One region of the Paenibacillus sp. FSL W8-0186 genome, then DNA from elsewhere that is predicted to be linked to it. Evidence: riboswitches for the same ligand, from Rfam matches in the RefSeq annotation. Region 1 holds a riboswitch; each other region holds the start of a gene.
The links. Region 1 has a riboswitch for cobalamin ahead of MKX50_RS07310 (cobalamin-binding protein). Riboswitches for the same ligand answer to the same signal wherever they lie in the genome.

Region 1 (10,297 bases):
GATTGTCCGTCATCTTTCGTAATGAAGCTGAAATTCAAATTGCCCAGATCGTGGTACACCGCACCGCCGCCGGACAAACGGCGAACGACCTGGATATTATTCTCTTTGACGTAATCGAGGTTGATCTCCTCGATCGTATTCTGATGCTTGCCGATGATAATCGACGGCGCATTAATGTAGAACAGCAAATAACTGTCATCTTCGAGCGGAAGATGCTTCAGCGCGTACTCCTCGATGGCCAGATTGACCGAGGCGTCTGTGATTCCCTGGTTGTCAATAAACAGCATGACTCTTCCTCCATCCAAATCTATATTTGTAACCTGCAAATTAGAATTATCCTAACGTACATTGTAAACCAATTCAGGCTGAAACCAAAGGGAAAAAGCGGGTGCGGGCATTTTCCATTTATTCCGTGGCAAGGGGTGTCGTCATTGACGGCGCACAGGAATTCGCCTCATAATGAGGGCATCGAACTTGGGGCGAGAAGCAGTGAAGACGAAAGAAATGCATAAATACATAAACGGTTTTGTGGAAAAGAGGAATGGCAATATGCTGGAAGTGTACGGACATGGAGGAGATGTAGAGTCGGCAGCACTGCGATACGGCTTTGAGCCGGAGCAATTCACCGACTTTAGCGCAAATATTAACCCGCTCGGGCCGCCGCCGGGCATGCTGGAGGCGCTGCAGGCCGCGCTGCCTGAAATTATTCGGTACCCCGATCCGGGCCATCGGGCGCTGCTCGCCTTATTGGCTGAACGCCACGGGGTTCGGCAGGAGGCCGTTTGCGTAGGCAACGGCGCGGCGGAAATCATGGCTCTTATCTTATTGGCGCTGGCGCCAGGCAAAGTCGGCGTCGTACAGCCCTGCTTCTCGGAATACGAAACGCTGTCCCGGCAGTTCGGGGCGGAGGTACAGGCAGTTTACGGCACCGCAGAGCGGGCCTATCGCGCCGAGCCCGGGCAAATCGTGAAACTGATCGCGGCCAGCGACCTCGTGTTCCTCGGCCAGCCGAACAACCCGAACGGGGTGCAATATGATGTGGAGCAATTACGGCAGTTTGCCGAGGCGGGTGAACGGCATGAGACCTACATCGTGCTGGATGAGGCGTTCATCGACTTCATACCTCCAGAGCGGCGCCAGTCGCTGCTCCCTGAGCTGGAACGGTATCCGCACATCATCATCGTTCGGTCGATGACGAAGTTCTATGCGATTCCGGGGCTGCGGCTCGGCTACGGCATCGCCCACCCGCATATGGCCGCGGCGATGAGAGGCAAGCAGGTGACGTGGAGTGTTAATATTTTAGCGCTGCGGGCAGGAGAGATCAGCCTTCAGGCTGGAGAGGAATATGAAACGGCGACGATCCATGCGATTGCAGCGGAGCGAAAGCATCTTAGTGGTGAGCTTGAGCGCTTAGGCTGTGAGGTGACGCCGGGAGAAGCCAACTATTTACTACTAGGGCTTCCGGGGCCGTGGACGGCTGAAGCGATGCAGGAGGCGCTAGGCCAGCGCGGCGTACTCGTGCGAAGCTGCGCGATGTATCCGGGGCTTGACGCCTGCCATATCCGCGTCGCCGTGAAGGATCGGGCGGCCAATGCTGTGCTGATCCGGGAGATGGAGCAAGTGATAGGAGGAGGAGAGGGATGACAACCCCTTTTTTGCATGTGCAGGCGGAACAAGCGGTGAAGGCTGGCGGAGCCAGAGACACTGGCAAGGCTAGTAAGGCTAGTAAGGCTAGTAAGGCTAGTGAGGCCGATGGGATTTATGAGGCCGTTGAAGTTAGCGAGACCATTGAAATGAATAAAGCTAATCGTACTGGCTTAGCCGGTCAGGCGAAACCCGCCGAAGTGAATGAAACCCGCCAAATGGGCGAAGCGGATCAAGTTGACCAAACGGTCTACCACTCGAAAATATGGCCGGGACTGAAGCTGTATCGGAAGGAGCGGCATATTTTGCTGGAAGCGCCAGAGCCAATGGACAGCTTGGGCAGCGCGGTATACGGCGGCGGAATGCATTTGCTCCAGCGCTATGTGAATATATACGTGGATCGGTTCTATCACTGTGAAGACCCGGTGCGGGATATCCGGAATTTGCTAGGCGAATGGGGATATCCCGAGCAGGGAACGGCCGGGCTGCTTACGGCAGTGCAGCTGAAGCATGCGGCGGTCGCCGAGGAGCAGGGCGCCGACTTCGGCGTGCTGTGCTGCGCGACGGCGGGCGTGTCCAACGCGGCCCGGGCTGGCGTGCCGCGGGCGACGTTCCCCGCTTCGTGGACGCCGGGGACGATCAACATTATGCTCGTCGTCGACGGCAGAATGACCCCCGCGGCCATGGTGAACGCCGTCATCACGGCGACGGAGGCCAAGGCGGCCGCGCTGAGTGATCTCGGCGTGCGCGACGCCGAGAACGGCCTGACCGCAACCGGCACGACGACGGACGCGGTCATGCTGGGCGTCAGCCAGCGGGCCGAATGGCCGCTGCTGCACGCCTACGCGGGAACCGCGACCGATCTGGGCGGCACGATTGGCCGCCTGGTGTACGACGCGGTTCGCGAATCTTTGGCTGCGGCCGGAGGGCCGAAGTGACGGCCGCGTGGTGGGTGCTGCCGGTCGCGTATGCGCTTGACCGGCTGCTTGGCGATCCGCGCTGGCTTCCCCATCCCGTCGTCGGGATGGGGAAGGCGATCGCCGCGATCGAGGCGGCCATTCGCCGCCTGGTGCAGCCCCACGCCTACCGGGCCGCGGGGCTGCTGCTGCCGCTGCTTGTTGCGGGCGGCAGCTTTGCCCTGACCTGGGCCGTGCTGCGCTTGCTGGCCCAGGTCAGCCCGTGGCTCGCCACGCTGGCGGAAGCCGCGCTGATTGCCACGACCATCGCGGCCAAGGGGCTGCAGGCTGCCGGCATGGAGGTGTGCGGCCATTTGCGCCGCGGAGATATGCCGGCAGCGCGGCGCGCACTCGGCATGATCGTCGGGCGCGACACCGCACTTCTCCCGGAGCCGGAAGTGGCGCGCGGCGCGGTGGAGACGGTCGCCGAGAATATCGTCGACGCTGTCGTCTCGCCGCTCTTCTTCGCGCTGCTGGGCGGGGCTCCGCTGGCGATGGCTTACCGCGCCGTCAACACCCTCGATTCGATGGTCGGCTACAAAAATGAGAAATACATCGATCTCGGCTGGGCGTCGGCCCGGCTTGACGATATCGCGAATTATATTCCCGCGCGCCTTACGGCCCTGTTGTTAATTGCCGCTGCCTGGCTGCTGCGCTTCAATGCCAAAGGGGCTGCAGCCATCGTGCGGCGCGATGCTTCCTCTCATCCAAGCCCGAACAGCGGGTACCCCGAATCAGCCGTCGCCGGAGCGCTTGGCGTTCGCCTGGGCGGGGAGAATTCCTATCATGGCGTGGTGTCTTTTCGCGCGTATATGGGGGACAAGACCCGTGAGCTGGAGGCGGAGGACATTCCAAAAACGGGCCGAATGCTGTTTGCAGTTTCAGATATGTTCGTGCTGCTGGGAACAGTAGCGGGGCTGGCGTTAACGGGCGGATTTTAGTTCCCGATCAATAGGTAAAGGCTGTTACTGGGATGTTACTGGGAGGCGGGATGATTGAAGAAGCAAAGGAGTTACGCAGCTGAGCTCTGGCTGGTCCGCCATGGCCGTACTAGCTGGAATAGGGAGCGGCGCTATCAGGGGCATTCGAATGTTGCTCTATTGGATGATGAAGCGTCTGGACTGGAGGGTCTGGAGAAGGAGCTTGAGGGCGTTTCTTTCTCTTCGGTATATTGCAGCGATCTGCTGCGCTGCCGCCAGACCCTGGAGAGAGTCAGGCCAGATCTTGCCGGGAAGGCTGTATACGACTCGCGTCTGCGGGAGATGAACTTTGGGCAATGGGAAGGGCAGACGTATGAAATGCTCAAGGATAACCTGGTTTATCGCGCCTGGATTGATGATCCGGTATCGGTAAATCCACCCGGCGGGGAAACGTGGGACCATTTTCACCGGCGGGTAAGAAGTATCTATGAGGAGTGGGTCAACCTGGCGCAACGTAACCCATGCCCAGATCATAATATGGAGCAGCGGATTCTTGCTGTCACTCATGGGGGCGTCGTCTCGCTCGCAGCCTCATTGCAGCGTCCTGGAACGGGATTTTGGGATACGGCTGTCGAAGCTGGAGGCGTACTTCGGCTTGGAATCGGAGAAAGAGCTGCAGGCGGCTTAGCGGCTCAGGAGTATTATGATTAATCACGCCCCAACAGCACAAGGCGAGGTCTTGTGCTGGAGAAAATAAATCAAAGCTCATTATTATGCATCAATACCGACAAAGGAAGTGATGGGCATGCCAGAAACAAGAACGGGAACATCCGTGCAACTGGCGGTTAGTGTGCTAGATCTGGTTCCCCGGTTGCCCGGGAATTCGGATGAAGAGGCGTTAAGACAAGCTGTGTCTTTGGCGCAGCATGCCGAAAAATGGGGCTACACCCGGTATTGGACGGCTGAGCATCACGATATGCCCGGGCTGGCCTGTACTTCGCCAGAGGTGCTGCTGGCCCATGTCGGAGCAAAGACAGAACGGATTCGCCTCGGTTCGGGGGCCGTTCTGCTGCCCCACTACAGCCCGCTGAAAGTAGCGGAGTGGTTCCGGCTGCTGGCTGCATTATATCCGGGCAGGATAGATTTGGGACTGGGACGTGCTCCGGGCGGAGAAGCCCACACTGTCATGGCTCTTAGCGGCAATTTTTTAGCACGGGTTGCTGAGCTGCCGAAGACGATTGCTTCATTGCTGGAGCTGCTCCAGGACGTTTACGAGTATGAGGGGCATGCCGTAACCGCACGGCCCCAGCCGCAAATCGGACCAGCGGTCTGGATGCTCGGAACGAACAAGAAAAGCGCGGAATACGCGGCCAAATTTGGAACGGGTTATGTTTTTGGGCAGTTTATGAGCGAGCGTGACGGCGTAGACATACTGGCTGCCTATCGGGCGGATTTTACGCCCTCTGCGCTGCAAAGTGCGCCAAAGACGCTGCTGGCCGTTAGCGTAATTTGCGCAGGGACGGAGAGTGAAGCTGCCCATTGGGTCCAGGTGCTCGCTGAGACGGCGAGACAAACGGGGCGGGGTTCGTTCCGAAGCATAAGCGGTACGCCGCATAGCGTGCATAAGCAGCTTAAAGATATGCAGCTCGAATACGCCAATGAAGAATTTCTGATCGTTTGCCCTATTCCTGACTATGCGGCAAGGCTGGAATGCTACAGACTGCTGGCCGAGGCACTACGGGGGTTGGCGGTGTTTGACGGTGCGGAATAATGACCCGTATATCGCTGTAAAGGAAACTTGATCCCGTGCAGACGTGCAGAGGTGAGTTCAAGGTTAGGAGCGAGATTTATATGTATAAAGAAAACAGCTGCGGTTACATTTACACTTACGCCTGCCATGAGAATGAGCGGCGGCTATGCGAAATGGAGCTTACGGCTTTATTTGGACATTCGCCGAATACGGAAGGGTACATCGCAACGGACAAACGGATGGATCCGAGCCGCAGTCCATTTATTTCATACCGGATAGATATCCTGCTAACTGGCGGCGATCCGGGCAGCGTGACTTTGCAAGCGGCTGAGCTTGATCTTCAGGGTGCAACTTTTAAAGTCGTATGCATAAAGCGGGGCGGCATGCTTGCATTTAGCTATGAGGAGCAGCGCGAGCTCGAGCGGCAGATCGGCAGTCGTATTCGAGGTAAAGCGGATATGCGCACTCCCGAGGTGACGTTCGGCCTAATGCTCATTGACGGGAACTGGCTGCTTGGAATATGCCATGCGGCAGAGTCCGTTTGGCTGCGCCATAAAAGCAAACCGCGCAATTATTCCACAGGACTGAGCACGGCTGTCGCCAGGGCTTTGGTGAACATCGCGGTGCCCGAGCCGTACGCCGTCAAGGCCATCGACCCTTGCTGCGGAATGGGGAATGTGCTGATCGAGGCGTTATCAATGGGGATCGATATCGTAGGCCGGGATATTAACCCGTTGGCAGTCCGGGGAGCGAGAATCAATTTGTGCCATTTCGGATACGGCGATGATCGGGTCAGCCTGGGCGATCTGAATGAAATAGGCGAGCTATATGATGCGGCTATCGTGGACATGCCGTACAATTTATGCTCCGTGCTGTCACCCGTGGAGCGCGGCGAAATGCTGCGCAGCATAAGACGGTTTAGCCAGAGGACTGTCATCGTTTCCACGGAGCAGCTGGAGAAGGAGATAGTTGACGCCGGTTTTCGAATTCACGATTACGGAACGGTCAGCAAAAGTTCTTTTGTCAGACATATTTGGGTTTGCGGAGCTAATCGGTAAGGGATGAATGATTGTCATCTGTGCGGTTTTCCCCTATAATCCAATACAGACGAAGATGTATGAATGCCTATTGCCAAATGGAAAAACCGTAGGTCCCAAGGCGGCGCTTGTCCGCAAGCTTCCGCCACGGGTTAATAGGGAAGCCGGTGCAATTCCGGCACGGTCCCGCCACTGTAAACAGGGATGAAGCTCATTGTATGCCACTGTCATTCGTTAAACCCGCACTCTGCCTTACTTTGAAGGTACTTGCAGGAAAGGGACATGCGAAGATGGGAAGGCGAGCCGAATCGGCAACCTGGAGTCAGGAGACCTGCCTATGGGAATCAAGAGACGGTCCTTCGAGGAAAGGATACGTTCTGCTAAAAGAGTTATGCTGCGGACAAGCTGGGTGGCTTGTACCGTACATGGACTTGCTTGTAGACGTAGCCCGATCCTGAACGGATGGGGTTTTTTCCTGTCTTTTTGCTGTATTTCCATTGAGAACGGGCTTTTCATGTACAAATTATACGCCTTGTAAGGAGAGAGAGATTTCATGAACAAATTTAGAAAGTTCTGGGGCATTTGGCTTTTAGCGATCATGCTCGTCGTGATGGCTGGCTGCGGCAAGGATGCGGCAGGCACGAACACAGGAAATGCTCCAGCTCAGCAGGAACAGAACACTCAAACCGGACAGGGGGAGCAGGGGGATTCTGCGTCTGATGCGCAGCGCACAGTCTATCCGTTGACTGTGAAGGATGTTACTGGCGCGGAATTCACTTTCGAAGCCGCGCCGCAAAGAATCGTTTCGCTGGCTCCATCGGAGACGGAAGGATTATTCGCGCTTGGGCTGGATGAGCAAATCGTAGGTGTATCCGATGTCGACGATTATCCCGAAGCGGTGAAGGACAAGCCGCGTATGGGCGGGTTCCAGGTCAACGTTGAGGCGGTCATCGCTGCCAAGCCTGAACTGGTACTGGCCGGCAATCTGATCGATCCGGCTGCCGTAAAAAGCCTTACCGATCTCGGAATCAAGGTTTATCAATCGAATCCGACCAATCTGGACGAAACGCTGGCGAATATTAGAGCCGTAGGGGAAATTACCGACCGGCAAAAAGAAGCCGAGGAAGTTGTCGCCCAAATGGAGAAAGAACGCGATATGGTCTTGGATGCCGTTAAGTCCTTGACTCCGGATCAGAAAAAGAAAGTCTACATCGAGTTTTCGCCTGGCTGGACCGTTGGGAAAGGCGTGTTTATGGACGAGTTGATTACGCTGGCCGGGGGAGAGAACGTAGCTTCCGATCTGGAAGGCTGGAACGAAATCAATGAAGAGAACATCATTAAGGCCAACCCGGACGCTATTCTGTTTGCCAAAAATGTCGTCGACGAGAACAACAAGACGATTGGAGATATGATTAAAGCACGTGGTGGCTGGGATCAAATTACGGCCGTAAAAGAAGACCGTGTCATCGGCCTGGATGATAACCTGCTCAGCCGTCCTGGACCGCGCGTGACCCAGGGATTGATTGAAATGGCACGGGCCATTTATCCGGAATTGATCCAGCAATGATGAATAAATTGGCGGGATACGGAACGGCGGGTTTGGCACTTCTGGCTGTTACGCTGCTGGTCTGCATCGGCGTTGGTTCCGTTTTTCTGCCGACCGGCCAGATTCTCGGCATTTTGCTTCACCGCCTGCCATGGATCGGCAGTATGATTACGCCGGACTGGGACGTCTCGGCAGAGCAGATCGTTATGCAGGTACGGCTGCCGCGCGTACTGCTCGGCATGCTGGTCGGCGCTTCTTTGGCGGTGGCGGGGGCCGCATTTCAGGGCGTGCTGCGCAATCCGCTGGCAGACCCGTTTACCTTAGGCGTTTCCTCGGGCGCGGCGGTCGGTGCGGCTACGCTGATTTTCTTTGGTTGGCAGTTCTCCTTAATCGGCGTGTTTACGCTTCCGGTTATCGCGTTTATAACAGGGGCAAGCACACTGCTTGTTGTCATGTGGCTGGCCAGGGAAAACGGGAAAATTCCGATCGAAAGCCTTATTTTGTCGGGCGTGGTCATGCAGTCTTTTCTCGGTGCGATCGTTTCTTTTTTGACGGCCATGTCGAAAAAGACGGTGAACGAAATACTATACTGGACGATGGGAAGTCTCAGTTTGCGCGGATGGTCGTATACGATCATCCTTTTCCCTTATCTGGTCATTGGGCTGCTGTTCCTATGGAGCCAGGCCCGCAGCTTAAATCTGCTTGCGCTTGGTGAGCGGCAGGCATCCCATTCCGGGCTGAATGTTGATCGCACGAAGGTCTTGGTTTTACTCGTGGCAACGTTAATGAGTGCGGCGGCTGTATCCGTGTCTGGGGTTATCGGTTTTGTCGGCTTGGTTATTCCCCATATGATACGGCTGATCACGGGACCAGATTATCGGCTGATTATTCCGCTCTCCGCGCTTGGCGGAGGGATATTCATGATGTGGAGCGATTTGGCCGCCCGGACGGTATTGGCCCCAACGGAGATCCCTTTGGGCGTGGTCACGGCCTTCGTCGGCGCTCCGTTCTTTGCTTATCTGCTGTACCGCAATAAGAAGCGGAGAATGGAGGAGCTGCAATGATCGAAGTACAAGGGGTAGAGAAATCCTACGGACGCCAAACAGTGCTCAAGGGGATTGACTGGCAGGTGCAGCGGGGCGACTTCTGGGGAATTATCGGGCCGAATGGCAGCGGAAAGACGACGCTTCTGAACGTGCTGTCAGGCGTAGAGAGTCCTGAGGCGGGGGAGGTAACGCTGGACGGCAGGCCGCTGGCAGCCTACGGACGCAAGGCGCTGTCAAGGAGACTCGCCGTGCTTCAGCAGGACGGCTTGCCGCCGATGGCTTTTCCGGTGCGCCAGGTTCTGGAAATGGGGAGATTCCCTTTTCAAAATTGGCGCGGGAAGGAAGAAGGCAACGGTGCCGAGGCTTTGCTCAATGAAATTGTAAGCCGTCTGGATTTGCAAGGGCTGGAGAACAAGCCGCTGCATGTGCTCAGCGGCGGGCAAAGACAGCGGGTGGCCCTCGGCAAAGTGATGGCGCAGCAGCCGGAGCTTGTGCTGCTGGATGAACCGACGACCTACCTTGACATCCGCTACCAGATGCAGTTCATGGAACTGGTCTCGAGCTGGCAGAGGGCCGAACATTTAACGGTCGTTGCCGTGATGCATGATTTGAATTTGGCAGCCTTGTATTGCGACAAGCTGCTTGCTTTGCGGGATGGCAAAATCGTTGCCATGGGAACGCCAAACGAAATTATTACCCCGGAAATAGTGAAGTCTCTGTTTGAAGTGGATGCTTATTCGGTCATGCATCCGGATCGCGGCGTGCCCCAATTGCTGCTGCGTAGTGAACAGGGGACATGAGTGGGAGAAGCGAGGCGTGAGAAGTTAGGCATGAGTTATGAGTTATGAGTTATGAGTTATGAGTTATGAGTTATGAGGTGTGAGGTATGAGGTATGAGGTATGAGTGTGTGAGTATGTGAGTATGTGAGTATGTGAGTATGTGCTAGTATCTGTGTCCGTACCTGTACCGTACCTGTACCTTTACTTGTAAATGTGCCAGTATCATTGCCAGTATCATTGTCCGTGTCTGCTGTACCAGTGCCAGTACCTGTCTCTTGTGTCCGCTAGGTCGCTGAAAACTACGCAAACAGGTCAAATAGCGCCTTCTGAGTCCGTAAGCGAACCAGCAACCAGCGAGTTTGCAGCAACTTAGGCTACTGGTGCCCTGGCTAGTAGTTTTGCAACTCCCATGCCAGCGTAACGGACACAGGTTCCGCTATTTCACGAAAACCTCGGTTTACGGGCGGCTAACGGACCGTGGTTCCGCTAATATGCACCAATCATGGCTTTTTGCACAGAGTTGGTGCCAATAAGGTCTCCTGTGTCCGTTAGGTCGCTGAAAACAACGCAAACAGGTCAAATAGCGCCTCCTGTGTCCGTTAGCGAACTTGCAACCAA
Region 2 (10,297 bases), 870 kb from region 1:
GCTGCGACGCCAACCTGCCTGCGGTTCTGCGGATCGTTCACCAGCGTCCCGGCGATGAACATCGCCAGGGAGAAGCCGATGAACTTCTCCAGCTCGCCAAGCCCGCCGAATTGCCCCAGCATAATCTCCCCGAAGATGACTTCGCCCAGTGCTGCCCCGACGGCTGCGTAGAACGGATGGAACAAAATGCACAGCGTCAGCGGAATAAAAGCGAAATACTCGACGGACAGTTCGATCGGTCCCAGCCGAACCGACGGAATCAGCTCGGTGATCATATTCGATAGACCGTACAGCGACATGGATAGAATGAATACCATCATTTTCTGGGACTGGGTTAATACATACCTTTGCCTTAATTGAGCCACTTACTTCCCCTCCTGGTTTCAGATAGCTCCACTATAGGAGGGATTTATTAAAGCTGCTTCTATATCTTGTAAATCATATGTAAAAATTATTTCATCACTTTATTTAATGTAAAAAATATATCATTTCAGGCTAGATTCTCATTACCGCCCCCCTGCAGATATGTTAATCTAAAGCTATCAATTCATTCGAAGGAAGAGAGGCCAACCTCATGAACTTGGACTGGAATTTAGAAACCTTATCCCCGGGTCAATATAAAATTGCCGACTATATCCAGAAGAATATGCAAACTGTCCTCTTTCTGACCGAACAGGAAATCGCGGACAACTTGGGACTCAGCATCGCCTCCGTATCGAGGTTTTGGCGTTCTGTCGGATTTAAAAATATCAAAGATTTCAAAAACCAGCTTCGCGAGCATCTGGAGGTTACCCCTGCCGCCAAGATGAAGAACATCATGGATAGAGCCAACGCGGCATCCTTTCCCGGACAATTTCTTGCCTCCAGCATCGAACATCTGGAGAGCACGCTGCAGCATTATTCACAGGAAGCATTTGACGCCGCTGTGGATGCGCTTGTCACGGCGCGCAGAGTATATTTGTACGCTCCGGGTCCCTCGTCCGGCCTCGCCCAGCTGATGCATTACCGCCTCAGCCGCTTCGGCCTGTCCATCCATCGCCTTGATCGCGGAGGCAGCGAGCTGTTCGAGGATCTGCTTCATATAACAGGCGAAGACGTCGTTGTTCTCTTCGGCTTCGTCCGTCTGCTGCCGGAAGCCAAGGTGATCACAGATCATGCCAAGCAATGCGGCTACCGCACGATACTCATTACCGATCGCCTTGTCTCCGACTTCTCGGGCCAATGCGACATGACCCTGTATGCCAGCCGGGGCGAGATTTGGGAATTCCATTCGATGATCGCCCCGACCTTCCTGGTAGAGAACCTGATCGTTGCCGCCGGGATGAGAAACCAGGAGCAGCATCTGCGCAAATTAGAGCAGTTGAACCAGCTGCGCAAAAAATACGATCATGAACTGCCGCGATAAATGTTCACAATTTTTCTGCATCTCCCACTCGCCGCATCAGGGTTGCTTTCACCTGTTTTTTCATGATTTTTCATCCTTCAGCTAGTGAAGATGACTGTTTACAAACACTACATATTGGGGTAATGTAAGTTGCAGACAACCAAATATAGTGGAATCGGGTGATCCAGCCCCCTATTTCTCGGCTGGGGCTTAAAAGGGAAGTGCGGTGCAATTCCGCTGCGGTCCCGCCACTGTGACCGGGTGCATGCAAGAGCTTGCCAAGGCTCCTTGCAGCGCTTCACTGACAGAATGCCACTGCAGATATTAACCATCTGCGGGAAGGCGTCAGTGAAGAAGTCCGGAAGCCAGGAGACCTGCCCGTTTCTGTATTTGACACCAAATACCAGATGAACCTGCGAGGAACAGGTAGGTGTCCGCTTGCAGCTTACATACGCATTCATCCTGCATTTCATAGGATGATCCAGGCATTTCTTCAAACGCGCATTCGGGCATTTCCAACCTTGTATGATCGGAAATGCCTTTTTATATGGTTGTAATGCGTAGTTTTTCGGGAGGGGAACTTTGTTATGGCGATGATGAACCCGGTTTATACAAGCCGCCAAGACATGCTGGATGAAGTGATTACATTAGGAGAAGAGATCGTTGCAAGCAGCAATCTTGAGGTGCTGCGGGAGAACGCCAACTTGAACGGCGAAAGCTTCTCTGGCAAAATGAGCAAATTCGGCAGCGAGTACGCGAAATGGTATGCGAACCATTTTGTCATGCCAAAGCCGCTCGTTCAGGCCATTCAGGACAATATCGTCTATGTGCACGATTTGGATCAATACGCGATCGGAACGACGAACTGCATCTTCATTCCGTTCGACAAGCTGCTGCGCGAAGGGTTCAACACCGGCAACGGCAGCGTAAGGCCGCCGAATTCGATCATGACGGCGATGGCGCTTGTGGCGATCATTTTTCAGTCCCAGCAAAATGCGCAATACGGCGGTGTATCCGCCAATAAGCTGGACCACGACCTGGCGCCTTATGTAACCAAATCCTTCGTCAAATATTTCCGCAAAGGATTGGACTACTTTGAAGAAGGAGACAGCGCAGCGGATTACGGTTTGATCACCATGGCTCGCTCTGATCTGCAGGCGCAGTATCCAAGGGCCTTCAAATATGCGGTTAAAGAGACCGAAAGCGAAACGCTGCAGGCCGCCGAGAGCCTCATCCACAATCTCAATACGATGTCGAGCCGGGCGGGCGGACAAATTCCTTTTACGAGCATCAACTACGGCACATGCACGTCGATAGAAGGGCAGCTCGTAATCAGTTCACTGCTGGCCGCAACGATGCGCGGACTTGGCAGCGGCGAGACACCGATTTTCCCGATTCAGATTTTTAAATGCAAGCAGGGCGTGAACCAGCAGCCGGGCGAACCCAATTACGAACTGTTCCTGAAAGCAGCGGAATGCTCGGCCAAACGGCTGTATCCGAATTTCGCCAACCTGGACGCCCCGCTCAATCTGATGTATTACGATCCGGCGAACCCGGATACCGAATTTGCCACGATGGGCTGCCGCACGCGGGTGCTGAGCGACCGCTTCGGCCGCAACCACCTTTCCGGCAAAGGAAACTTGTCCTTCAACACCCTGAACCTGGTCAAGCTGGGCCTGGAGCACGGCATAGCGTTAGGACTGCGGCAGACCGCAGATGAACAAGGCTTCTACCGGGAACTGGAGCATTATATGGATATCGCGCTGGACGGACTGCTGCACCGCTTCCGGATTCAATCGTCCCAGAAAGCCAAGGCTTCCGACTTCATGATGCGCGAAGGTGTCTGGGAGGGCGGCGAGCAACTGAACCCCGAGGATACGGTGGGAGAGCTGCTCAAGCACGGCAGCCTGTCGATCGGCTTCATCGGGCTCGCAGAATGCATGAAAGCCATGTATGGTAAACATCACGGCGAAGATGCCGATGTATATAAGAAGGCCTATAATTTGATCGCCTTCATGCGCGATTATTGCGACCGTCAGAGCGAAAGACACAACCTGAACATTACCCTGTTCGCCACTCCGGCGGAAGGGCTGTCGGGGAAATTCACCAAGCGGGACCGGGCTGACTACGGGGAAATTCCTGGCGTCGTTGACCGGGAGTATTATACGAACTCTTTTCACATACCGGTATACTACAACATTAGCGCAGCTAAAAAAATCGAGCTGGAAGCACCGTTCCACGGACTGTGCAATGCGGGAGCCATCTCCTACATTGAGCTGAACGGCAGCGCCCGCAGCAATCCGGCTGCATTCCTGCGCATCATTCAGTACGCGCTGTCGCAGCAGGTGAGCTATTTCAGCATCAACCATCCGATCGACCGCTGCTCGGGCTGCGGCTACGAAGGAATCATTGGCGCATCCTGCCCATCCTGCAACGCTAGCGAGCAGGACGTCCATATCCGCCGGCTGCGCCGCGTAACCGGATATTTAACCGGGGATTTCCAGACCCGCTTCAACGCTGCCAAACAGGCCGAGGTTCGTGATCGCCTCAAGCATTCGACATGAATATTTGCGGCTATTACCCGGAATCTATTAATGAAGGCGAAGGACTGCGGGCAGCGCTCTTTATAAGCGGCTGTCGCCATTATTGCAAAGGCTGCTTCAGTCCGGCCACCTGGAATTTCCTTTACGGCGAACCGTTTACTCCCGAACGGGAACAGGAAATCATTCGGGACATCGCCGGCAACCCGCTGCTTAGCGGAGTGTCGATTCTTGGCGGAGACCCTTTTTTCTCGGCAGCTGAGGTCAGCGCATTTCTCGATCGTCTGCGCGAGGCGGCAGGCGCTATATCCGCCTGGATTTACAGCGGTTATACATTTGAGGAATTAACCAGAGACGCAAAGTCCCCGGAATACGGACTTCTAAGCCGCTGCCAAGTGTTAGTAGACGGACGCTACGTTGATGAGCTGCGGGACCCCTCCCTGCTCTATCGCGGCAGCTCCAATCAGAGGCTGATTGACATTCCGGCAAGCCTGTCCCAGCGCGGCATTGTCGAATGGCGTCCAACTTTCTCTTTCTAGCTGACTGCCTTTCTAGTATAATTATGATTTGTGTTCACTTTATTGACGTCACCGGCGCCAAGTCATAATGTGGTTGTTCAAAGCTCTTCTAGGGATCGCATGAGTATAGCTGCAGATCTTTGGAGACCGCATATGCAGCGCCTCTTTTTTTGACGAATACTTGCAATTTAAGAATTAAAGATTTGAGCATCCAAGATTCGACAATGAATTGGAAGATAGAATAACCCATTTCAAGAAAGCGAGGAATTTTCATATGCCTTCACTCGTAACGAAACCCAACAACCGCCAGCTTGCGTTCGACAATGACCGTCTCGGCATTTACGCCGACCGTATTCTGGAGGGATTACATACACTGAGCAAGGAGCGCCTGCTGCGTGGCGTTACCGCTAAGCTGAGACATGACGTCGTTACCGGCGAGGAAATCAGCAGCGCCTTTACGATGTCCGCCCTAGAGCTCGTTACCAAGGACGAGCCGGACTGGAAGTTTGCCGCAGCCCGCGCCCTGCTCACAACCTTATACAAAAAAGCAGCGGTCAACCGCCGTTACAAAGCGTATCCGGAAGAGCCCTACGGTTCGTTCTACCATCTCATTACCGAGCTGGTCAAAGCGGGCATCTACCGCCAAGAATTGCTCGATTGCTATACGAAAGAGCAAATCGATGAGCTGGGCGAGCTGATCGACCCGACCCGCGACCTGCTGTTCGATTATATCGGCCTGCTGACGCTCGCTGAGCGCTACCTGGCGACGGATTTTGACGGACGCACGATGGAACTGCCTCAGGAACGCTACATGGTCATCGCGATGTACCTGATGCACCAAGAGCCAGCGGACAAGCGTCTGGACTATGTAAAAGAAGCTTACTGGGCGATGAGCAACATCTATATGACCGCCGCTACGCCGACGATGTCCAATGCCGGTAAAAAAGTCGCCGGACAGCTGTCCAGCTGCTTCATCGATACGGTGGACGACTCGCTGGAAGGCATTTTCGATTCTAATACGGACGTGGCCCGCCTCAGCAAAATGGGCGGCGGCATCGGCGTCTATCTCGGCAAGGTTCGCGCCCGTGGCTCGGACATTCGCGGCCACAAGAACACCAGCTCCGGCGTAATCCCGTGGATTCGCCAGCTGAACAACACCGCCGTCAGCGTCGACCAGCTCGGCACACGCAAAGGAGCCATCGCGGTATACCTGGACGTGTTCCACAAGGATATCCTTGCTTTCCTTGACCTGAAGCTGAATAACGGCGATGAGCGGATGCGCGCGCATGACGTGTTCCACGGCGTCTGCCTCCCTGACCTTTTCATGGAAGCCGTCGAGGCTCGCGGCGAATGGAACCTGTTCTGCCCGCACGAAGTGAAGAAAACGATGGGCTGGAAAGACGAGAACGGCCGTCCGCTAGGCCTGGAGGATTTCTACGACAAAGAGGTCGGCAGCGGCGAGTTCCGTGAGAAATACGGGGAAGCGGTCAATCATCCGACACTGTCGAGAATTACGATGCCAGCGATCGATATTATGAAACGGATCATGAAATCGCAGCTGGAGACGGGCACCCCGTACATGTTCTATAGAGACACCGTCAACCGCGCCAACCCGAACCGGGCGCACGGCATGATCTACTCTTCTAACCTGTGCACGGAAATCATGCAGAACCAGTCGCCAACCGTTGTAGAACAAGAGGAGCTGGTAACGAAGGACGGACAAACCCGTATCGTCGTTTCCAAAATCCCTGGCGATTTCGTCGTCTGCAACCTGAACTCGATCCACCTTGCCCGCGCTGTACCGGCTGGCGTATTAGATCGGCTCGTTCCGATTCAGACGCGGATGCTCGATAACGTCATCGACATCAACAACATTGAGGTACTGCAAGCTCAATACACGAACAGCCAATACCGGGCGATCGGGCTGGGCACCTTCGGGCTGCATCATTTGCTTGCTCTGGAAGGCATCCGCTGGGAATCCGAGGAAGCCGTTAAATATAACGACGATCTCTACGAAAAAATCAACTATCTGCTGGTCAAATCCAGTATGGAGCTAGCTAAAGAGAAAGGCCGCTATCCGAAGTTCGCCGGCTCCGATTGGGAGAACGGCAACTACTTCACGTACCGGAATTACACCGACGGCACTCGTGAAGGCAAGTTCGTAACAACCGAGCAATGGCGCGAGCTGGCGGAGGAAGTCAGCCAGAACGGCGTGCGCAACGCCTGGATGTTCGCAATTGCGCCGAACGGCTCAACTTCGATCATCGCTGGTTCTACTGCGAGCATCGATCCGCTGTACGAACTGCTCTCCTACGAGGAGAAGACGACGTACAAAATCGCCAACCCGGCGCCGGATCTGTCCGAGAAGACGATCTGGTACTACAAAACGGCTTTCCTGATTGACCAGCACTGGTCGATCGATATGGCCGGAGCACGCCAGCGTCACGTCGACCAAGCGCAAAGCTTCAACCTGTACGTGCGCCCGGACATCAAGGCGACGGAGTTCCTGGATCTGCATCTGCATGCCTGGAAGGCCGGCCTGAAATCGACTTACTATGTTCGCAGCCGCGCGCTGACGATTGAAGAGTGTGAGAGCTGCGCCAGTTAATTGATCCCATCCCACCCAAACCCTCCCTTGTCGTAAGGGAGGGCCCCCAGGGCCTGCTGCCCTCGGGACTCCCGCAAAAGGGAGTAACGTTGGAGTTGTAGAGGCGCTCCTGCTCGCTGTTCCCTTCGGGAATGCGCTATGGGCTGGTGGGTGGAACGCTTTTCCCCGGGTACGTCTTACTTTAGGCGCACCCGTGCTGCCTGGAAACACGCTGCGGGGGACTGCCGCTGTCGAGCGCACCCGAGGTAGTTCGTGCAACTGGTCCGCTTGCCGCCCTAACGGGCCCGCTCTACGGTAGCGCTCCTGCATTGGAGCGGATTGCTGCTTTGGGCGGTTCATTGTGGGGCTGCGTGCTGAGGGGCGCTGTCCCCTGCGGGGATTCGCTTGGGTTGGTGCAAGGCATGTGGGGAATGCTACGATGAACTTTTGGCGATTGCTACGAAGGGATTTGGAGCGGACTGCGGCTTTGGGCGGTTCGTGGGGCTGCGTGCTGAGGGGCGCTGTCCCCTGCGGGGATTCGCTTGGGTTGGTGCAAGGCATGTGGGGAATGCTACGATGAACTTTTGGCGATTGCTACGAAGGGATTTGGAGTGAACTGCTGCTTGGGCGGTTCGTTGTGAGGCTCCGTGCTGGGGGGCGCTGTCCCCTGCGGGGATTCGCTCGGGCTGGTGCAGGGCATGTGGGGAGTGCTACGGGGAACTTAGAGGCTCAAACTTATCGCTACTAATGTGAATTTTTAAAATAACATCAAATCTTTGAGGAGATGAGATCATTGCAACTGCAAACGATTTTTAATACGGAGGCACCGAACAAATCAACTCGCATCATTAACGGAGAGTGCTCCGGTATCCTGAACTGGAACGACATCCGCATGCCGCATATGTACAAGCTGTACAAAGTACTGCTGCTCAACCACTGGATTGCGGACGAAATTCCAATGAGCAAGGATGCGCAGCAATTTCCGCTATTGGATCCCGAGGAGCAGCGCACGTTCAAGATCAATATTTCGCTGCTGGCGGTTCTGGATTCGATGCAAACGATGTTCGTTGGGGACGTAAAACGTTATTTCACGGATTCTTCGCTTGAGGCGATTTCCGCCATTATTGCTCAGCAAGAGGTCGTGCATAACCAATCGTACTCCTACGTGCTGTCCTCGATCGTATCGGAGCAGGAGCAGAAAGAGATTTTTGAATATTGGAAGCATGATCCCGTGCTGCTGGACCGGAACAAGTTCATCTCGGAAATTTACCAGAACTTCCGCAATGAGCAATCGCCGCAGACATTCTTTGAAGCGCTCGTAGCGGATCTCATTCTCGAAGGGATTTTCTTCTACAGTACGTTCGCCTTCTTCTACAATCTGGCGCGCGATCAGAAGATGATGGGGACGAGCCAGATGATTTCCTACATCCAGCGTGACGAGAATCAGCACTGCTACTTCTTCGCTGAAGTGTTCAAGCAACTGCTGCTCGACTATCCGGAGCTAAATACGAAGGAAAACATCGACTACGTATACCGTACGATCGACCGGGCAGTGGAGCTGGAGACGAACTGGGCGCACTATACGCTCAAGGAAGTCCGCGGCATCGACTTGAACGAATTGTCCGATTACATCAAGTACATTGCCAACAAGCGCCTGGGCCTAATGGGACTCGAGAAGGCGTACGAAGGCGTGGATGTCAACTGCATGCCATGGATCAAGCCGTTCTCGGACGAAGCGCTGAACGCGACGAAGACGGACTTCTTCGAAGCCAAATCCCGCAACTATGGCAAGGTCGGCGACGACAACGGATTCGACGATCTGTAAAACAAAGTTATAAAATAATATAGCACCCTACGAACCAACATTGGCCGCTCCCCTTACAAGGGAATTCCAATAGAGTTTCGCTGGGGTGCTTTTTGGTTGCTGCAGTCGAATTCTTCCTCCCAACCAGACTATCTCAGCCCATTCAGGCCTCCTCGTTGCCCGTATTCCCGCGGTAGTGATGCCGATGCGGCGTGCTTCCGTCTACTGTCGTGTACCCTTCGAAATAATGGTAATGCCCGCCCCCAGGCAATGGGATCGCCGGCCCTGTTGTCCCTCTAATTTTATGAGTGTGGCCTGCGTTGAAGGAGGTCACCGCATAATAGGTATGAACATGTTGAACCCCGCTTGGAGCCGGTTCCGTTCTGCCAGCGTAATGGTGCCTGTGTCCAACATCATAGGATGTCTCCCCTGCAAAAGGATGAACATGGACAGGTTTTCCATTCCAAGACGTAATATACAGCTTGTGCGAGTGTTCAGAATCAGAACCATCCTCCCGATGGACAACAAAGCCAGTTACAGGTATCTCCAACAAAAACTCCCCTTTTCATTGTGATACTGAATTGTATGCCGGGGAGCAGTGGAGAGTTCGATGGTCTAAAGCTCTTAATTTTGCGGACTTCAACGGTATGGGGATGGCAGAAGAAGATTGCACAAACGATAAAACTTGCTCTTACCACAGATGAAGTTATGGTTATTCCACAGAAAATGGCACGCAACTTGTACCGGAATGCATTTTAATCGTCTTCCACAAGCTCAAGTAACCATTTAGTGGAGATTTTTGAAAAACTAAATGTATTTTATACATCTAGTTAAGCTCTTTTATCAAAAATACATACGCTAAATGCAAAACATGCAGTTAGTTTGCCTGAATGGAGCTAATTCGCCGAAATAGCTTAAAACTAAATGTAGGTTTTGCAGTTAGTTCCCGCTAACACGGCCAAAACCGCTGAACTAACTGCATGAAATACATCTAGTACCTGATCCTGGCTATCAAGGTTCAGTCAGTTCAGCCAGTTCAGTCAGTTCCAGTCATAATCTGTGTCACCCTGGCCGTCTGGGTTAGCTCCGCGAACCGGCCGTACGGTTATAAAGCCATCGAGTCGTATAATTTGCTGTAGAGACAGTCCCGAGTTCAATTAAGGGACCGCGGAGAAAATACATTAATTTCAAGACAGTTCCGTACTTTAGCGAGAAAAATTCTGTACTTTTGCAGCTTTCCTCTTCAATCAATAAACAACGGCAACAAATCAGCTACCTAACCCTAAGTATCCATACGAACATGATCCCATGATTCATCTCCGCAGCCGATCAGCCAGAACAGCGCCCTGCGCCGCTCCATGACAATGCTTTCGTTCATCCCGGCCGGCGCGCTCTCCCCTTTGACTCTGCTGTTCACACAGGCCCAATGCAGACGGTAGATCCGATCCGCTTCATCCAAAATTT
Region 3 (10,297 bases), 870 kb from region 1:
GCGCTTATGCTGTCCAGGCGGCAGTTTGCGGAGGTTATCCGGCAGCTCGATGATTTGGATATGGAGGATGTCATGGTAGAGCTGCTGAAGATCACGGATGATCAAGAGGGGGCCATTTCACTGGCTAATTGCCTGAAGACTCATGTGGCGAAAGGGGACATTCGTTTCTTTGCGTGGAATGGCGATCAGTGGGAATCGCAGCATGCGCAGTTTATCAACAACCATTCGATCAATTGGCTGTTCCGTTCTAGCACAAAGGCGGATGAAGATTGGCTTATTGCTACCCCGACGCAGAAGGGCCAATTCCAGGAGATGCTTCTGCACTGGTTCAGGGAGCCCTGTGAGCAGATTCAAGGAAGTCAGTAGCCGACGTGAGGGAGGGAATTTGTGAGCAGGATAGATGATGAAATCATGGAACTCAGGGAGAGGGTCGATCGTCTGGAGGAGAAGGTCAGGCAAAATGAAGAAGCGCCTGCTCGAGGCAGTTATGTGCGGTGGTTTGTTACCGGCTTTCTCGTTGTGATCGGACTGATGGCAGCGTGGCTCGTTTCCCTCGCCGTTATTCAATTTTTAACGTGGTAAAAAATAAGTCGTTTTAAATCTATTTTGCTTATCCAGTGGTTAAATCACCCCCTGTTTTGGGTAATCTTGAAACAGACGGCAAGGCGGAGCATACAGCGTGGGCCTGCCTCGGCGAATGAACCCAAAATTCTGGTAGGAGTGTGACCTTTATGGCGGAGAAGCAGGGTAATCGACTTCGTTTTCAAGGAAAAACCGCGATTGTTACGGGGGCCGGCTCCGGAATCGGCAAGGCAACCGCTATCAAGCTGGCGAAGGAAGGCGCAAAAGTCGCGCTGTTTGATTTAATAGATGACCGTACGCGCAGCACCGAGCACCAGATTAATGAAATCTATCGGGGGGTGTCGCGTTCGTTTGACGTCGACGTGTCGGATCCGGTGCGAATGGAGCAGGCCGTTAAGGAAGCCGCGGATCATTTCGGACGCATTGATATTGTATTTGCTAATGCCGGCATTAACGGCACACTGGCTCCCGTAGAAGAAATGACGTTCGAGGATTGGCAGCGCACGCTGGGAATTAATTTAAACGGGACGTTTCTAACCGTAAAGCATGCTGTTCCGTATTTAAAAAAGCAGGGCGGCGGCAGCATTATCATCACAAGCTCAATCAACGGGAACGACCGCTTCTCTGGATTCGGCATGTCGGCTTACAGCACGACGAAGGCTGGCCAGGTCGCCTTTGCCAAAATGCTGGCTTTGGAGCTTGCGAAGTTCAAAATCCGCGTCAATGTCATTTGTCCCGGCGCGATTTCAACGAATATCGATTCTTCCTCAGAGGTCAGCGAAGAGCTGGAGGAGATTATCATTCCGGTGGAATACCCGGAAGGTTCGCAGCCGCTCGCGGACGGTCCGGGACAACCGGAGAATGTGGCGGATTTAGTGGCGTTTCTCGCCTCTGATGAATCCGTGCACATTACCGGCGCCCGGATCGTCATCGATGGGGCCGAATCCCTGCTGTAGTTTTAAATCCAAATAGGCACTGGCATTCAATGAACAAGGAAACCCCGGACCGATTCGCACACCGACTCGGTCCGGGGTTTTGTACTGCTGTAGGACAAATGACGCCTGTATGGTAAAATGCTAACAGCACTTTGTACATGAAGGAGAAGAGAATGACAAGGCTTCCTATTGATGAGGTTATTCTGGAGCTTCAGGCCTGTTTGCAGTCTACGGGGACGGCCATTTTGCTCGCGGAGCCGGGAGCAGGCAAGACGACGCGCACGCCGCTTGAACTGCTCCAGGAGCCCTGGCTGGAGGGTCAGGGCATCGTTATGCTGGAGCCGCGGCGGCTTGCCGCCCGTTCGGCGGCGATTTATATGGCCGCGCAGCTTGGCGAGTCCGTTGGCCAGACGGTCGGCTACCGCACGAGAACTGACAGCAAAACATCGGGCCGGACAAGGATTACGGTTGTAACGGAAGGCATTCTGACGCGGATGCTGCAGCATGACCCGGCCTTGATGGGGGTCGGGCTGATTATTTTTGATGAGTTCCACGAGCGGAATTTGCATGGCGACATCGGTCTCGCCTTAGCGCTGCAGAGCCGCGAGCTGCTTCGGGACGATTTGCGGCTCTTGATTATGTCGGCAACGCTAAATCCGGGGCCGTTGTCCGAGCTGTTAGGCGGCGCGTCCGTCATCCGCAGCCAGGGGCGGACGTACCCGGTGGAGACCAGGTACGCGGCAGGGCCATTAGGCCAAGCTCCTTTGGAGCAGGCAGTGGCGCGAGCGGTACGCAGCGCGCTTGAGCAGCACGACGGGAGCTTGCTGGTGTTTTTGCCCGGCGCACGGGAAATTCGCCGGGTGGAGCGGTCGCTGGCACCTGACGTGCCAGGCGATGTGCTCTTGGCGCCGCTATACGGCGCGCTGCCTGCGGAGCAGCAGCAGCGGGCGATAGCGGCAGCGCCGCCAGGCAAGCGCAAGGTGGTGCTTGCCACGTCGATCGCGGAGTCAAGCCTGACGATCGAGGGCGTGACGGTGGTCATAGACAGCGGCTTGCGGCGTACGGCGCTGTTCTCCCCGCGCACCGGCATGAGCCGGCTGGTCACCGTGCGGGCAGCCCGGGACTCCGCTGACCAGCGGCGGGGGCGGGCCGGGCGTACGGCGCCCGGCGTGTGTTACCGCCTCTGGAGCGAAGCGGAGGATCGGCTGCTGCCCGAGCGTACGGCGCCGGAGATGCTGGAGGCGGATCTCACGCCGCTCGCCCTGGAGCTGGCGGCCTGGGGGGCGGGCTCGCCGGAAGAGCTCGCCTGGCTTGATCCGCCGCCTGCGGCGCCTTACCGGCAGGCCGTGCGGCTGCTGCAGCAGCTCGGAGCGCTTGACGGCGAAGAGCGCATTACCGGGCATGGGCGCAGGATGGCCGAGCTTGGGCTGCATCCGCGTCTGGCCCATATGCTGCTGAAGGCGGCGGATTTGGGACTGGGCCGGCCGGCCTGCCGTCTGGCCGCGCTTCTGGAGGAGCGCGATTTGTTCAGAGGAGCGGCTGGTGCGGGTGAAGACAACGATATCCGCAGCCGGCTGGCTCTGCTGATGGGGAAGGAAAGATTGTCCCGGAGCACGGGAGTCCCGTTGCTTCAGGCGGACGAACGCGATCTTCAGCGAGTGGCAGCCGTTAGCGTCCAATATGAGCGGAGGCTTGGGATCAAGGAATTAGCGCAAGCGGGAGAAGAGCAATGGTTTGAGGCTTGCGGCCTGCTGGTGTCGTTTGCATATCCAGACCGGATCGCCAAACGCAGAGTTGATGGCAGATATTTGCTGCGCAGCGGCCGCGGCGCTGTTTTCGCCAGGAAGCAGCATCTTGGAGAATCTCCCTATCTAGCTATTGCAGAAGTTGACGATGAAGGGACAGAGGGGCGGATTTTATTGGCTGCTCCCCTGGAACGGGATGATTTGAAGCAGTATTACGGTGAGCATATCCAGGAAGAGAGACAGGCGGAATGGGATGAGGAAGCAGGGACCGTCCGCGTTCGTCTGCGGGAGACGCTAGGGGCGATTGTGCTTCGGGAACAGCCGGTTCAGCCTGTAGCCGAGGATTTTACGAAGGCGCTGCTGCATGCCGTATCAACGCTTGGCGTGGAGATTCTGCCTTGGAACGACAAGGCTCGGCAGCTGCAGGCCCGAATCGGATTTCTCCGCAAGCTGAGCGAGCGCTGGCCGGATTTCTCTGACGAAGCTTTGGCGGAATCTGCGGGAGTATGGCTCGCGCCTTACATCGTCCAATTTCGCAAACGATCGGACTTGCAGTCCCTGTCCCTGGCGGCGATTTTTGATAATGAGCTGGGGTGGGAGCTGAAGCAGGAATTGAATGCACAGGCGCCTACGCATTTGACAGTACCCAGCGGCTCCCGAGTTCAGATCCATTATGATCAAGGAGAGCCATATGCCGCAGTCCGTCTGCAGGAGCTATTCGGCATGATGGACACGCCTCGCATCGGCTATGGAAAGGTCCCGGTCATCATGCACCTGCTGTCACCAGCCAGGCGTCCTGTGCAGGTTACGGCCGATTTGCGGAGTTTTTGGGACTACGCTTATTTCGAGGTGAAGAAGGATTTGAAGGGCCGCTACCCGAAGCATTATTGGCCGGATGACCCGCTTCAGGCCACGGCGACGAATCGAGTGCGCCCGAAATGAACCATTTATTTACGGAATATATAACTGGAAGCTTGGAGCCATGGGCAGCCATCCGCAAGACGAAGCGGATGCTCTCGGGCTCTATTTTTGTACCTTGCATTTTTGCGTCCTGTTTGTTTATGGTATGTGCAGAATTTGTCTCATTTCCAAGACTTCCTCGGCTCGGACCTGTTCGGCATGGAATGAGGATCCCTGGTATTTGCATTGCCGCAAAGCTTGCCAGGCTTAGACCTATGGCGTATATTCGGTGGAGTACGCCACCAGCTTGAAGCAAGCACAACTAACATGATTATGAAGGAGACAAGGCCATGAAGGTAAGAGTGTTAGTCGTTGACGATCATCCCCATGCCCGCGAGGCCATCGGTGAAATATTGTCGGACGATGACAGCTTTGAAATTATCGGGTATGCCGACAATGGAGACGAAGCCCTGCTGCAGACAGAGCTGTGGATGCCCGATCTTATATTGATGGATATCCATATGCCAGGCAAAGACGGTTTGGAAACAACGAGGGAAATTAAGCTGAAATATCCTTACGTTAAAATTGTGCTGATCACCGTCTCCGACGATGCAGCTCATCTGTTTGAAGCGCTGAAGCAGGGAGCGCAGGGCTATTTGCTGAAGAACCTGGAGCCGGGCACCTGGCTGCAATATTTGCGGGCGGTCGCCAGTGACGAAGCCCCGCTGTCCAGTGAGCTGGCTTTCCGGATTCTTCAGGAATTTCCGCTGTCCAAGAAAAATAACAGCGCCGATCACCCGCTTACGAGCCGGGAACGCGAGATTTTGGACTGGGTCGCCAAAGGGCTGACCAACCGGGAAATCGCCAAGGAACTGCAAATATCCGATCAGACGGTCAAAAACCACTTGAAAAACATTTTGCAAAAGCTGCATTTGGAAAATCGCGTGCAATTGACGAGATATGCTTTGGAGCAAGGTTGGATCGAAAGTTAGCTCCAACTTATCAAATTTCATCATATGAAAAATTCACAATAGAAACCCCAAAAAGCTATTTTGCTCCTGTTTGCCAATCCTGCTTCTTTCTACGCACTTAGCAGCTAATCTATCGTAATAAAAGAGCAGGTTAGACGGCTATTGTGAAAAATTCACAGCTGTTCTATACTTTGAAGAAAGAGCAGGAGGTGGAACGATGGCCTTTATGATTGCACAGCGGGCATATATCAAGCTCTATCTGATTTCGATGGTAGAGCAGCGAAGGGGCTACGGTTACCAGATGCTTGAAGAGTTGAAGGAAGAGTTTAAGCCGTTTGGCTATGTTCCTCCGCAGAGCGAAATATACCGGGCCCTTCATGAGCTCGTGCAGGAAGGGGTACTGTATCGCACGAAGCATCTGAAAGGGAATGATCCCAGCGTGGATTTCCAAGAAATCGTACTCTATCATTTTACCGATGACGGACTTGAGAAGGCCGAGCTGTACAAAAAGCAGGTTAAGGTCGATTTAGACCGCTGCATCGGTATGCTGAACAAGGCTGTTGCCGATAATTATTGAGTTTTGTGCATAAATATTGCATGTTTATTCTAGGACTAATCCGATTTGTATTGTATTATTTGACAACATGAAGTAACATAAATTTTATATTCATAACCGAATATTGTGGGAACAGGTGCTTCAATCGCCGTCGATTGAAGCTTAAAAGGGAAGTCCGGTGCAATGCCGGCGCGGTCCCGCCACTGTAACAGAGGAGCTGGAAGCATGGGTGCCACTGATGATCCGTCATTGGGAAGGCAGCTGTCCAGTTATGATTCTGAAGCCAGGAGACCTGCCTGTTCTGTCAGCACTGCTGTACCTACGGGAGATAGGGAGGTGTTAAAGATTTGAGCCATCGCGCAGTATGACGAGGGTCCTCTTTAGCCGTTCCAGCTATAGGGGACCTTTTTGTTATTGGAAGAATATACACTGGGGAGGAATTGTGAATGAGTTATACGGTAAAAAGCGGAAATTTAGGTTATCCGAGAATCGGCGGACAACGGGAATGGAAAAAAGCGATTGAAGCCTATTGGGCTGGCAAACTGGACGAGCAGCAGCTGCACGGGCAATTAACGGAAATACGGCTTCATAATTTACGGAAGCAGCGGGATCAGGGGATCGAGATCATCCCTGTAGGCGATTTTACGTATTACGATCATGTCCTCGATATGGCCGCTATGTTCGGCCTTGTCCCGGAGCGGTTCTCCTATAGCGGCGGCGAGGTATCTCTGGACACGTATTATGCCATCGCCCGGGGAAATAAAGAAGCGCCGGCCAGTGAAATGACGAAATGGTTCAACACGAACTATCATTATATTGTTCCAGAGCTAGGCGGCAGAAAACCGCAGCTAACGGTAAACCGTCCGCTGGTTGCTTACCGCGAAGCCAAGGAAAAACTGGGGATCGATGGAAGACCTGTGCTGATCGGGCTGTACTCCTTCCTCAAGCTATCGAAAGGGTTTAACGAAGCGACGGAGTGGGACCATTGGGTCGAGCAGCTGCTGCCGCTATACGTTCAAGTGCTTCAAGAGCTCGCCGCAGAAGGTGTAGCCTGGGTTCAATTAGACGAGCCGTCTTTGGTGACCTCTGTGTCGGCCGAGGATATAACGCGGGCAAGAGCCATTTACGAAACAATTCAGCGTGAGGCTCCGGAAGTTTCCATTCTGCTGCAAACGTATTTCGAAGCGGTGGACCGTTATGAGGAGGTCGTGTCTTTGCCTGTTGCCGGTATCGGACTTGACTTCATACACGGGCTGGACGGCAACCTGGCTGCGCTGCGTAAATATGGATTCCCGGCAGGCAAGACGCTTGGAGCGGGCATGGTCGATGGACGCAATATTTGGCGCACGGACTTGTACCGCCAGAAGCAGCTGTTACTTGAAATCCTGGAAGTGGCTGCGGATTCCGAGATTATCGTGCAGCCGTCCTGCAGCCTCCTGCATGTGCCCGTGTCGGCTAAGCAGGAGCAGACGCTGGTGCGAGTGCTTCGCGACGCTTTGTCCTTTGCCGAAGAGAAGCTGGATGAAGTCGCCGCATTGAGCGCTGCGGTGAGTACAGGTATTGATAGTGTGAAGGGGTTATTCGAAAGCAATCGCATCGCTCTCGATAATCTGGCCAAGGATCCAGCCCGCAACCGGGCAAACGTAGCGGCCGCGGTAGAGAAAATCGCCTCTGAACCGGCCTCGAGGGGAAGCGCGTTCGCCATTCGCCGCAAAAAACAGAAAGAGAAATGGCATTTGCCGCTGCTTCCGACGACGACCATCGGCAGCTTTCCGCAGACGGCAGAGGTTCGCTCCGCCCGTCAGAAATGGCGCAAAGGGGAATGGAGCCAGGAGCAATACGATTCCTTTATTAAGGAGCATATTCAACAGTGGATTTCCCTCCAGGAGGAAATTGGCATCGATGTGCTCGTACATGGCGAATTCGAACGTACGGATATGGTAGAATTCTTCGGCGAGAAGCTGCCGGGATTCGCCTTTACGAAGGGCGGCTGGGTTCAATCCTACGGGACTCGCTGCGTGAAGCCGCCGGTCATCTACGGGGATGTTGATTTCGACCAGCCGATGACCGTGAAGGAGACGGAATACGCGCAATCCCTGACGAACAAGCCGGTCAAGGGAATGCTGACCGGGCCGATTACGATTCTGAACTGGTCCTTCGTGCGCAGTGATTTATCGCGTGAGCAGGTCGCTTATCAAATCGCGCTGGCGTTGCGTAAAGAGGTAGAGGCGCTGGAACGAGCAGGCATCGAGATGATCCAGGTCGACGAGCCTGCGCTGCGTGAAGGGCTGCCGTTGAAACGCGAAGACTGGGCGGGGTATCTGGACTGGTCCGTCAAGGCGTTCCGCGTCACGACGTCGACTGTGCGCGATACGACCCAAATTCATACCCATATGTGCTATTGCGAATTCCACGACATTATCGATTCCATTCGTGCACTGGATGCGGATGTCATCTCTATTGAAACCTCGCGCAGCCATGGCGAGCTCGTTCATAGCTTCGAAGAGCATACGTACGATCTCGGCATCGGTTTAGGCGTATATGACATTCACAGTCCGCGAGTTCCGTCGGTTGAGGAGATGACCTCCATGATCGACCGCGCGCTGCAGGTACTGGATCCCGAATTGTTCTGGATCAACCCGGACTGTGGCCTGAAGACGCGGGGAGTGGATGAGACCGTGAAATCATTGAAGAATATGGTGCTGGCCGCTAATCAATACCGCGCCAAGGAATCGCTGGTCGGCACAAAGTAATCCGCTGACTTTTATGTAATAAGGTAAATCATAAGACTGCCCTGAATAGGTTATAAAAGTAACCTAAGGGGCAGTCTTTTTGATGGCCTAAACATAGCAGTTACACTTATACTCTCTCTATACGCAGGAGGAGATTACGAATGTTATTGGAATGGGAAATTATTATGAAGCTGTTTATCGCGCTTCTGTTCGGTTTGTTTATCGGCATTGACCGCCAGTTGAAGCAGAAGCCGCTGGGCATTAAGACGAGCATGGTCATTTGTATCGCGAGCTGTCTGGTGACCATCGTCTCTATACAATCGTTTCACAAATTCGCCGGACCGGATCATCCGAATATGGACCCGATGCGCCTGGCAGCGCAAATTGTCAGCGGTATTGGTTTTCTCGGCGCCGGGGTTATTCTGCGGAGAAGCAATGAAGGCATTTCCGGACTTACGTCGGCAGCGATGATATGGGCGGCGTCGGGCATCGGGATCGCAATTGGCGCCGGATTTTATCTTGAAGCAGCGCTGGCGGTTGTCCTGCTCATTTTGGCGGTGAATTTCATTCCTTATATGATCAAATGGCTTGGACCCTATAAACTGAATCAACGCGATGTCTCCGTCAAAATCGTGATGGAGGATCGAGGCAACGTTACGGATCTGATCCGGATCATTGAACGGAAGGAAGAGAAGGGATCAGCAGCGAAATGGAACCGTCATCGCATACGCCGTTTAAAAATTAAAGATTTGGAGGAGGGCCGTCAGCGTATTGATATGGTCATCTCGGCCTCGGAGCGGGAATACACGACGGAAATATACCATTTTGTGCGCCAAATCGATCATGTCATCAGTGTTGAAGTGGAAAATTTGTAGTGCTTGTAACTTTCCAATGGATCCGCCCGTTTGTAAGATAATCAGAAAGTTATTCATAATTAGGCGGTTCGGTCATGGTATGATAGAACTAACTTGGTTTATTCGAACAATCACCAAAGGATGGATTATTGGATGAGCAAACAAATTTTAATCGTAGACGATGATGAGAAGATTGCAAAGCTGATCGAGATATATTTGCTGAATGAAGGCTATTCCGTATTTAAGGCCGACAATGGACTGGATGCTCTTGACATTGTGGAGCGTGATCCCATAGATCTGGTTATCCTGGATATTATGATGCCGGGCATGGACGGAATTACCGTGTGCATGAAAATCAGGGAGACGCGAACCACGCCGATATTGATGCTCAGCGCCAAGGACGGGGATATGGACAAAATAACAGGCCTTATGACCGGGGCTGACGATTATATGGTGAAGCCGTTCAATCCCCTAGAGCTGATTGCGCGGGTCAAATCGCTGCTGCGCCGCTCCTCTTACAGCATGCAGCCTACGCAGCCTTCGCAGGATCATATCATCAATCTGGGGTCCCTGCAAATCGACAAAGAGACGCATACGGCGACGGTCGATGGCCGGGCAGTCAAGCTGACGCCAATTGAATTCAATATCCTGTTTCTGCTGGCTAGTCACCCCGGCCGGGTGTTCGGCTCGGAGGAGATATTCGAGCTGATTTGGAAAGACAAGTACTTTGAGAGCAACAACTCGGTAACCGTTCATATCAGCCGGCTGAGGGATAAGCTGGAGAAAGAAATGGACGGCGAAAAGCTGATTCGCACCGTTTGGGGGGTTGGCTACAAAATTGAAAGCTAGCCTCAGATTTCTAACGTGGCTGTTATGGACTGTAGTCACTTCCATTGTTGCCCTGCTTATTTTGGTATTGGTAGCGAAGCTGTTCTACGCCTTATTCCCGTGGGTGACTATCGGTTATGTGCTTAGCTGGGTGAACCGGAATATCGGATATCCTGATGCCTACTACATTACGG

Region 2: linked by a shared signal. The riboswitch ahead of MKX50_RS03460 (anaerobic ribonucleoside triphosphate reductase) and the one ahead of MKX50_RS07310 (cobalamin-binding protein) in region 1 are both predicted to bind cobalamin.
Region 3: linked by a shared signal. The riboswitch ahead of metE (5-methyltetrahydropteroyltriglutamate--homocysteine S-methyltransferase) and the one ahead of MKX50_RS07310 (cobalamin-binding protein) in region 1 are both predicted to bind cobalamin.

The regions. Positions count from the first base shown of each region.
Region 1 is NZ_CP150207.1:1,687,233-1,697,529, forward strand. Features, by position in the region: gene MKX50_RS07275 (lipoate--protein ligase) at 1-287, opposite strand, end outside; gene cobD (threonine-phosphate decarboxylase CobD) at 529-1,644, shown strand; gene MKX50_RS07285 (adenosylcobinamide amidohydrolase) at 1,641-2,582, shown strand; gene cbiB (adenosylcobinamide-phosphate synthase CbiB) at 2,579-3,541, shown strand; gene MKX50_RS07295 (histidine phosphatase family protein) at 3,596-4,231, shown strand; gene MKX50_RS07300 (MsnO8 family LLM class oxidoreductase) at 4,326-5,291, shown strand; gene MKX50_RS07305 (RNA methyltransferase) at 5,372-6,328, shown strand; cobalamin riboswitch at 6,402-6,661, shown strand; gene MKX50_RS07310 (cobalamin-binding protein) at 6,861-7,874, shown strand; gene MKX50_RS07315 (iron ABC transporter permease) at 7,871-8,917, shown strand; gene MKX50_RS07320 (ABC transporter ATP-binding protein) at 8,914-9,699, shown strand.
Region 2 is NZ_CP150207.1:820,749-831,045, reverse strand. Features, by position in the region: gene MKX50_RS03470 (cell division protein FtsQ) at 1-365, opposite strand, end outside; gene MKX50_RS03465 (MurR/RpiR family transcriptional regulator) at 575-1,405, shown strand; cobalamin riboswitch at 1,545-1,781, shown strand; gene MKX50_RS03460 (anaerobic ribonucleoside triphosphate reductase) at 1,972-3,948, shown strand; gene nrdG (anaerobic ribonucleoside-triphosphate reductase activating protein) at 3,945-4,463, shown strand; gene MKX50_RS03450 (ribonucleoside-diphosphate reductase subunit alpha) at 4,717-7,050, shown strand; gene MKX50_RS03445 (ribonucleotide-diphosphate reductase subunit beta) at 7,823-8,854, shown strand; gene MKX50_RS03440 (YmaF family protein) at 8,997-9,383, opposite strand; gene MKX50_RS03435 (DUF4272 domain-containing protein) at 10,116-10,297, opposite strand, start outside.
Region 3 is NZ_CP150207.1:2,555,725-2,566,021, forward strand. Features, by position in the region: gene MKX50_RS11525 (hypothetical protein) at 1-366, shown strand, start outside; gene MKX50_RS11530 (hypothetical protein) at 388-582, shown strand; gene MKX50_RS11535 (SDR family NAD(P)-dependent oxidoreductase) at 732-1,538, shown strand; gene hrpB (ATP-dependent helicase HrpB) at 1,691-4,204, shown strand; gene MKX50_RS11545 (response regulator transcription factor) at 4,513-5,154, shown strand; gene MKX50_RS11550 (helix-turn-helix transcriptional regulator) at 5,351-5,710, shown strand; cobalamin riboswitch at 5,807-6,004, shown strand; gene metE (5-methyltetrahydropteroyltriglutamate--homocysteine S-methyltransferase) at 6,136-8,442, shown strand; gene MKX50_RS11560 (MgtC/SapB family protein) at 8,583-9,296, shown strand; gene MKX50_RS11565 (response regulator transcription factor) at 9,429-10,124, shown strand; gene MKX50_RS11570 (ATP-binding protein) at 10,114-10,297, shown strand, end outside.